2 regions of the Streptomyces sp. NPDC014676 genome follow, and region 1 is predicted to be linked to the other one. Evidence: riboswitches for the same ligand, from Rfam matches in the RefSeq annotation. Region 1 holds a riboswitch; the other holds the start of a gene.
What was found. A riboswitch is a leader RNA that binds a small molecule or an ion and turns the genes downstream of it on or off. The one in region 1 is predicted to bind cyclic di-AMP.

Region 1 (4,165 bases):
CGTGCCGCGCCCTTCAGGGTCCGTGCCGCCAGCGCCGCCAGGCGCGGACGGGCGCGGACGAAGCCGTGCGCGCGGCGCGCGGGTTCGCGGCTCAGCCAGTGCAGCGCGGCGCCCGCGCCCGGACGGGTCGCCGCCCCTTCGTAGACGGCGAGTTCGCCGGTCTTCAGCGAGTCCTTGTACTCGGCCGGACCACGCCCCATGTCGAGCAGGCCGATGCCCTCGGCCGCCGCCGCCTCGGCCATCCGCAGATGCAGCACCAGACCCGGCGAGTACTTCGCGAACTCCGGGTCGTACGCCGGGAACCAGCAGGCCAGGACGGACGCCGAGCGCAGCCCGAAGTGCGCGGCGACGGGGCGGTCACCGGCGTACAGGACCGACAGCGTGCCCGCGCACTGGGCGGCGCGGGTCTCGGCGAGCCGGCCCACGAGCCGGGCGATCCACTCCCGCGCGAACCGGTCGCGCCGCCCGGTCCTGCGGTACTGCGCCGACTTCCACTCCATCAGCGTGCGCAGCGCGGCCGGGTCGCGCTCGTCGAAGACGAACCGCACGGCTCCGGCCCGGCGGCCCAGCCTGCGCTCCTTGGCCAGCGTGGTCTTCAGGAACTTCGGCGACTGGGCGCGCAGCACCGACTCGTACGTCTCGTAGCCCTTCTCCACGTCGATGACGTAGGTGGCGTGCTCCTCGGCCGCGTACGGCACGAACAGCCCTTGGTCCGCCTCCAGGTTGTCGAAGGCGAAGCTCGACACCGAGCAGCCCCGCAGCAGTTCGTCCGTCTCCAGGGCGACACCGGGGCCCAGGACCGCGCCCTGGCAGTCCGACACCCCGAGCCCGATCGCCCGGCCCTGCCCCAGCGCGCCCCGCTCGTACGGCAGGAAACCCACCGGTTGCGCGCCCTCGTACAGCACCGCGACCCGGGCCCGCGGGCGCACCCGGGACACAGCGACGGTGAACTCCGGTTCCATGAACGGGTTGCGCGGTGCGTCCGTCGCGGCGCGCAGTTCCCGCCAGCGCTCCCGCTCCCCCTCGCCGAGCTCCCCGGGCCTCAGCACACGCATGCGTCCACTGCTCACCTGACCCCCCGATCAAGTCCCCCCTGGACCCTTGGAAGGTACCGCCCCGGACCGGGCGGACGGTAGATAGCGGACCATGTTCTTGCCAAACGGGGAAAGAGACCTGAACCGGTCCTTACCCGGCGCCGAGAGAAGGGGAACCGTACCGAAAGCGAATGCAAACGGGCACGGTGAATCGGACCGTCGGGTTGTCCGTATTCTCTGATCATGGCCGCACCCACCGCGTATTCACTCATCGCCACCGACCTGGACGGGACGCTGCTGCGCGGCGACGACACCTTCTCCGACCGGTCCCTCGCCGCGCTCGCGCGGGCGGAGCGGGCCGGCGCGCGGCACCTGGTGGTGACGGGGCGGCCGGCCCCCAGAGTGCGGTCGCTCCTGGACAACCTCGGCTGCACGGGGCTCGCGGTGTGCGGACAGGGCGCGCAGGTGTACGACGCCGGCGCGCACCGGCTGCTGTGGTCCGTGACACTGGACCGGGAACTGGCGGAGACGGCGCTCGGCAAGATCGAGGCCGAGGTGGGGGAGGTGTACGCCGCGGTCGACCAGGACGGGGCCGACGGGCTGACGCTGATCGAGCCCGGCTATCTGATGCCGCACCCGACCCTGCCCGCGGTACGGGTCGAGCGGCGGGCCGAGCTGTGGGACCGGCCGATCAGCAAGGTGCTGCTGCGCCACCCGGACCTGTCCGACGACGCGCTGGCGGCGGCGGCCCGGTCGGTGGTCGGGTCACTGGCCACGGTCACCATGTCGGGGCCGGGCACCGTGGAGCTCCAGCCGTGCGGGGTGACCAAGGCCACGGGGCTGGCGCTGGCCGCAGAGCACCTGGGGCTGAGCCCGGCGCGGACGATCGCCTTCGGCGACATGCCGAACGACATCCCCATGTTCGGCTGGGCGGCCCACGGCGTCGCCATGGCCGACGCGCATCCCGAACTGAAGGCGGTGGCGGACGAGGTCACCACGTCGAACGAGGACGACGGCGTGGCCGTCGTCCTCGAGCGACTGTTCGGCGGGGCGGTGACGCTCGCCCGTCAGCGGGTGGCTCAGTACGCGCCGAAGACGTTGTCGATGGAGCCGTAGCGGTCGGCCGCGTAGTTGCAGGCCGCCGTGATGTTCGCGACCGGGTCGTACGGGTCGAAGGCGGTGCCGGGCACGTGGTAGGCCGCGAAGGTCGGGTCGATGATCTGCAGCAGGCCCTTCGACGGGGTGCCCTTGGCGGCGTTGGAGTCCCAGTTGTTGATGGCGTACGGGTTGCCGGAGGACTCGCGCATGATGTTGCGGTGGATGGCGTCGTAGCTGCCCGGGATGCCGTTCTGCGCCATGACGTCCAGCGACTCGCGGATCCAGCCGTCGAGGTTGTCCGGGTACGCCGTCGCGGGGGCGGCAGCGGTCGTCGTCGGCTCGGTGGTGGCCGCGAAGGCGCCGGTGGCGCCGAACAGCGGCAGGGCGACCACGGCGACGCCGGTGCCGGCGACGGCGAGGGAGCGGGCGAGGCGGCGGCGGTGCTGACCGAAAGCAGGCATGTCTGGGTTCCTCTCCTACGCCTGCGAGGTGAGCTGTCGGGTTCGGGCGGGAGAGTGCCCGGCCGTGCCCCTGCGGGCATGGCTTCACCCCTAGCCGTCCCGGCGCGATGTCCGGTGCGGCGGCTTACCTGGGTCCCCCACTCCTGCCGTCTTGAGTTCGTCGTCGGATGTGATGCGGGCGGCGGCAGGATTAGGCGTCCACCCGGCAGGCCCGGAACGTATGCGAGAGCACATGTCGGGAACAAGTGCGAGCATCACGGAAGGCGCCGTTTGATCTTTCGATGGGGCTTTTGGGGTGCTTGATCCTTTGCTGTCGCCAAGGGTCAACTCGGCGGCGGGGGAAGGGGAAAGGTGGGTGGTGGCGGACGGCGGGGGTACCGGATCGCGCGTGACTCACTTCACTGGGGATTGCCTGTGAACGCATTTTTCGCCAAGGGGAATTAGCTCGGCATTTGCGGCAAATCGGACGTCGGGGCGGGCAGGATGGTCCACGTGGCGAGGCGGGGCCCGGGGGCCGGGCCGAGGAGTGGATCGGTACGTCCGGGAAAACAGAAGAATGTCCGTTGTTATCAACCGATCAAAAGCACTCCGCTCCCGACCCCGTACCGCCCTGCCCGTAACCCCGGGCGCTGGCGGTGATCGAAACGTGACCGGATACGCTGACTTGAGTGATGGCAGCGACCTATCGACATTCCGTGTAACCGCCAGTGGACACCAGCAGACAGGAGACCCCTCGTGACCGTCGTCGGGCCGTTCGGGCTGAGCGTGCGGGACCAGGCTCTGGAAGCCGATGTCCAGGCCGGGATGACGGCTGTCGAGGAAGGGCTGCTCGAGGCCACCAAGAGTGAGGTCCCCTTCATCACGGGAGCCGCCCAGCACCTGGTGCGGGCCGGCGGCAAGCGGTTCCGCCCGCTGCTCGTGATGCTCGCCGCCCAGTTCGGCGACCCCTACGCGCCCGGTGTCGTGCCCTCGGCCGTGGTGGTGGAGCTCACCCACCTGGCCACGCTGTACCACGACGACGTGATGGACGAGGCCGATGTGCGGCGCGGCGTCGCCAGCGCGAACGCCCGCTGGGGCAACTCCGTCGCGGTCCTCACCGGCGACTTCCTCTTCGCGCGGGCCTCGCACATCCTGGCCGACCTCGGCCCGGAGGCCGTGCGGGTGCAGGCCGAGGCGTTCGAGCGGCTGGTCACCGGGCAGATCCTGGAGACCGCGGGACCGCAGGACGGCCGCGACCCGGTCGACCACTACCTGGACGTGCTCGGCGGCAAGACCGGCTCGCTGGTCGCCGTCGCCTGCCGGTTCGGCGCGATGATGTCGGGCGCCGACGAGACGGTCGTGGACGTGCTGACCCAGTACGGCGAGCGGCTCGGAGTCGCCTTCCAGCTCGCCGACGACGTCCTGGACATCGCCTCCGACTCCCACGAGTCCGGCAAGACCCCCGGCACCGACCTGCGCGAGGGCATCGCCACCCTGCCCGTGCTGCGGCTGCGCGAACGGGCGGCCCGGCTGGGTCTCGCCGACGACATCGCCCTGTGCGAACTGCTCGACTCCGACCTCACCGACGACGCC
Region 2 (4,165 bases), on a different contig from region 1:
CGCGACGCGGGTGTGTCCCTCCGGCGACAGGTGCAGCCGGTCGGCGTCCCAGGCCCTGCGGTCCTGGACGCTCTTGAGGGACCACAGGTCGAGCACGGGGCAGCCGTAGCGGTCGGCGACGGCCCGTACGTGCATGTTGTACGTCGCGATCTTGCCGCGCAGATGTTTCAGCAGGGGGACGCCGCGCGTGTCGAACCCGGTGGTCACCATCACTGTTCCCGATACGGCCGTGAGCGCGGCGATCGCCCGCTCGAACCGCTCGGCCACCTCGTCCGGGTCGCTGCCCGGGCGGAGGATGTCGTTGCCGCCCGCGCAGAACGAGACCAGGTCGGGGGCGAGTTCGACCGCCCTCGGCAGTTGGTCCGCCACGATCTGGTCCAGCAGTTTTCCGCGTACGGCGAGGTTGGTGTACTCGAAGTCGCCCTCGGGCCGGAGGTCCGCGAGGAGCACGGCGAACCGGTCGGCCCAGCCGACGAACGCCCCGTCGGGGCCGGGGTCGCCGACGCCCTCGGTGAAGCTGTCCCCCACCGCCACGTACGACCCGATCACTGCTCTGCTGTCACTCTTCGAATCGTCTGCCACAGCCGCTCATGATTCACCTTCGAATGTGACCTACGCGACCGTAAGGACGGGTTGACGCACGGTGAGATAAGACACTCTCAAAATGTTGGCCAACTCCGGAATACGCCGAAGGCCGGCCCCGGGGATCGGGGTCCGGCCTTCGGCGCGCGTGTCGGGAAGGTCGCCGCGGGGGTCAGCCGATGGAGACGCCCTTCGAGCTGAGGTAGGCGACCGGGTCCACGTCCGAGCCGTAGTCCGGGGTGGTGCGGATCTCGAAGTGCAGGTGCGGACCGGTCGAGTTGCCGGTCGAGCCGGAGAGGCCGACCTGCTGGCCGCCGGTCACGGTCTGGCCGGCCGAGACGGAGAGCGCGGACAGGTGGGCGTACTGGGCGTAGTGGCCGTCGTCGAGCTTGACGACGACCTGGTTGCCGTACGCGCCGGCCCAGCCCGCGGAGACGACGGTGCCCGCGCCGACGGCCTTCAGGGAGGTGCCGGTCGGGACGGCGAAGTCGACGCCGGTGTGATAGCCGCTGGACCACATGCTGCCGGCCACCTTGTAGGCGGTGCCGAGCCCGGCGCCGGGCACCGGGGAGCTGTAACCGGAGGCGCTCGCGGCCTGGTCGGTGCTCGTGGTCTGGGCGGAGGCGTCCGAGGGGGGCTGCTCGGCGGGCTGCTCCGCCGGCTGCTCGGCCTCCTGCTCCTGGGCCTGCGGGGCCGCCGGGGCGGCCGGCTCCTCCGGCGCGCCCGTGGCGGCCGTGCCGTCGACGGAGAGCTTCAGGCCGGGGTGGATGAGCGACGGGTCGTCGCCGATGGCCTGCCGGTTGTCCGTGTAGAGCTGCTTCCAGCCACCGTCGACGTGCTCCGTCTCGGCGATCTTGGCGAGGTAGTCGCCGGCCTTCACGGTGTACGTGCGGGCCTCGTCGCCCTTTTCGGCGACGGTCTCCTGGCCGGCGGCGGAAAGGGACTGGACGGCCTTTTCGGGGGCGGCCTGCGGCGTGGCGGCGTGCGCGCCGGTGGCGCCGAGAAGCGGCAGGGCGAGTGCGGCGCCACCGGTTCCGGCGACGGCGATGGAGCGGGTGAGACGCTGGGTCTTGGTACGGCGGTGCTTACCCTTCGCGGGCATGTCGAATTCCTCTCCGGCGCCTGCGAGGTGAGCTGTCGGGTTCGGGCTGGAGATGCCCGGCCGCGTTGTCACGCGGCTTAACCCCAAGCCGTTCCGGGAACCGGAACAGGCAGTGGTACCTGTGGGTCCCCCGCTCCTGCCGTACACGGGTCGGTGTGGGTACGGGCTCCGGGCGGCGGCAGGATTGGGCGTCCGTCCGGATCGGTGGCGAACGTAAGCGACCCGGACGCGAGGGGACAAGCGCGAGGTTCACCGCGAACGCGCTTTTCCGTGATCCAAAGGGGGAATTGACGTCACCGAGCGTCAGCCGGGATTCCCTTTCCCCCGCGAATTCCCTTGTCGTTCCATGGAATTACGTGAGCATGGCGACAACGCATCGTCACGGATATGACGCTGCTCACGCGCCCCTTCCCCATCCCCCTTTCTTTCGGGGCACGTTATGGCGAACCGCCCTAATCGGACAGAACGCCCTAATCATCGGATCACAGGCGCCGCAGCCGCACCACCGCGGCGTCCAGATCTCCTCGCAGACCGGTGCGCAGCCCGTGATGCAGCAGGAGGGCACCTCGGTACGTTTCGCCGGTTTCGCGGCATTCGTACGACGCCTCCGGGTCGAGGCCGCGCAGCCGGAGGGCCGGGACGGGCTCTCCGTGGTGCTGCGCCTGGAGGCAGGCGAGGACGACGGTCTCGTCGCCGAGGACGTACTGCACCGCGCTCAGTCCGCCCTCCGGAGGGCGCAGCCGGTACAGGTCGCCGCGCTGGACGACGGGCCGGATCTCCTTGTAGAGCGCGACCCACTCCCGCGCCTCGGCGAGTTCCTCCCCGGTCCACCGCGCGAGGTCTCCGCCGACGCCGAGCACCCCGGCCATGGCGCTGACGAACCGGAAGCGCAGCGAGCTGACCCGTCCGTTGAGCATCGCGTTCGGGCTGTCGGTGACCCAGGCGGCCATCACCCGGGCCGGGTGGATCTGGCTGAAGCCGTGCTGGATGGCGAGCCGGTCGAGCGGGTCGGTGTTGTCCGAGGTCCACACCTGGTCGGTACGGGAGAGGATCCCCAGGTCGATCCGGCCGCCGCCGCCCGAGCAGGACTCGAAGGCCACGCCCGGATGGGCCGCCCGCAGCCGGTCCAGCAGCGCGTACAGGCCGCGCACATGGTCGGTCCACAGCCGCTGCGGGTACGGGTCGTCCGGCCATCCGGCGTCGGTGGAGGAGCGGTTGAAGTCCCACTTCACGTAGTCGATGGGAGCGCTGGAGAGCAGTCCGTCGAGCCGCTCCCAGAGGTACTCCCGCACGTCGTCGCGCGCGAGGTTGAGCACGAGCTGGTTGCGGTACTCCGTGCGCCGGCGGCCCGGCTGGAACTGCACCCAGTCGGGGTGCGCGCGGTACAGGTCGCTGTCGGGGTTGACCATCTCCGGCTCTACCCAGATGCCGAACTCCATCCCGAGCCCGTGCACATGGTCGGCGAGGGGTTTCAGGCCGCCGGGGAAGCGGTCGGGGTTGGGCGTCCAGTCGCCGAGCCCGGCCCGGTCGCTCGTCCGCGCCCCGAACCAGCCGTCGTCGACCACGAACAGTTCGACGCCCATCGCGGCGGCCCGCGCCGCGAGTCCCCGCTGCCGCTCCTCCGAGATGTCGAATCCGGTGGCCTCCCAGGAGTTGAACAGCACGGGCCGGTCCCGGTCCGCGTCCGGGACGACGTACGTCCGCTGGTAGGCGTGCCAGGCGCGGCTGGCGCCGCCGAAGCCGCCGTCGCTCCACAGACCGGCGAAGACCGGTGTGACGTACGTCTCCTCCGTGCCCAGCATCAGCAGGCCGGAGTCGTCGTGTCCCGCGCCGCCGGTGATCTGCACGCGTGCGTCGGGGAGTCGGGCGACCGAGACGCGCCAGGAGCCGGACCAGCCGAGGGCGCAGCCGTAGACCTCTCCGCGTTCCTCGGTCGCGTCGGTGTCGAGCGCGACCCAGGGCAGGTGCTGGTGTCCGGTGTGGCCGCGGCGGCTGCCGATGACCTTCTCGCCGTAGGTGAGCGGGGATCGGGTCAGCCGGGACTCGGCGGCCCAGCGGCCGTGGAGCTGGGACAGCCGCCAGTGCTCGCGCTCGGGCAGGGTCCAGGTGGCGGAGTCGGCGCGCAGGAGCTCGACCGCGGGTCCCCGGTTGTGCAGGGTCACCCAGCGTTCGATCACGTCGTCGCGCATCCGGTAGTGCAGGGTCACGGTCAGCCCGCCGTCGCGGAAGCGGAGGCGGAGTTCGCCGTCGCCGGTCTCGTGGCCGTCGAAGACCCACTCGGTGCCGCGCCGCCCGTCGGCGGTGCGTACGGACAGGGCGGGCCTCACGAAGCGGGGGCCGCCCTCGACCGGGTACTCCTCGCGCCCGTCCAGGCGGGACTCGAACGGCCAGTCGTCCGGCAGCGGGCGCGCGGCGAGGGCCTCCGCGTCGGCGAGCGCGATCCTCGGGCCCCAGTGCAGATGCACCAGCTCGTCGCGGTCC

Region 2: linked by a shared signal. The riboswitch ahead of ACF1DX_RS31480 (peptidoglycan DD-metalloendopeptidase family protein) and the one ahead of ACF1DX_RS08345 (transglycosylase SLT domain-containing protein) in region 1 are both predicted to bind cyclic di-AMP.

Annotation. Positions count from the first base shown of each region.
Region 1 is NZ_JBIBZI010000002.1:839,026-843,190, reverse strand. Features, by position in the region: gene ACF1DX_RS08355 (GNAT family N-acetyltransferase) at 1-1,055, opposite strand, end outside; gene ACF1DX_RS08350 (HAD family hydrolase) at 1,278-2,150, shown strand; gene ACF1DX_RS08345 (transglycosylase SLT domain-containing protein) at 2,114-2,593, opposite strand; cyclic di-AMP (ydaO/yuaA leader) riboswitch at 2,599-2,766, opposite strand; gene ACF1DX_RS08340 (polyprenyl synthetase family protein) at 3,329-4,165, shown strand, end outside.
Region 2 is NZ_JBIBZI010000015.1:5,741-9,905, reverse strand. Features, by position in the region: gene ACF1DX_RS31485 (SGNH/GDSL hydrolase family protein) at 1-549, opposite strand, end outside; gene ACF1DX_RS31480 (peptidoglycan DD-metalloendopeptidase family protein) at 755-1,684, opposite strand; cyclic di-AMP (ydaO/yuaA leader) riboswitch at 1,689-1,850, opposite strand; gene ACF1DX_RS31475 (alpha-galactosidase) at 2,167-4,165, opposite strand, start outside.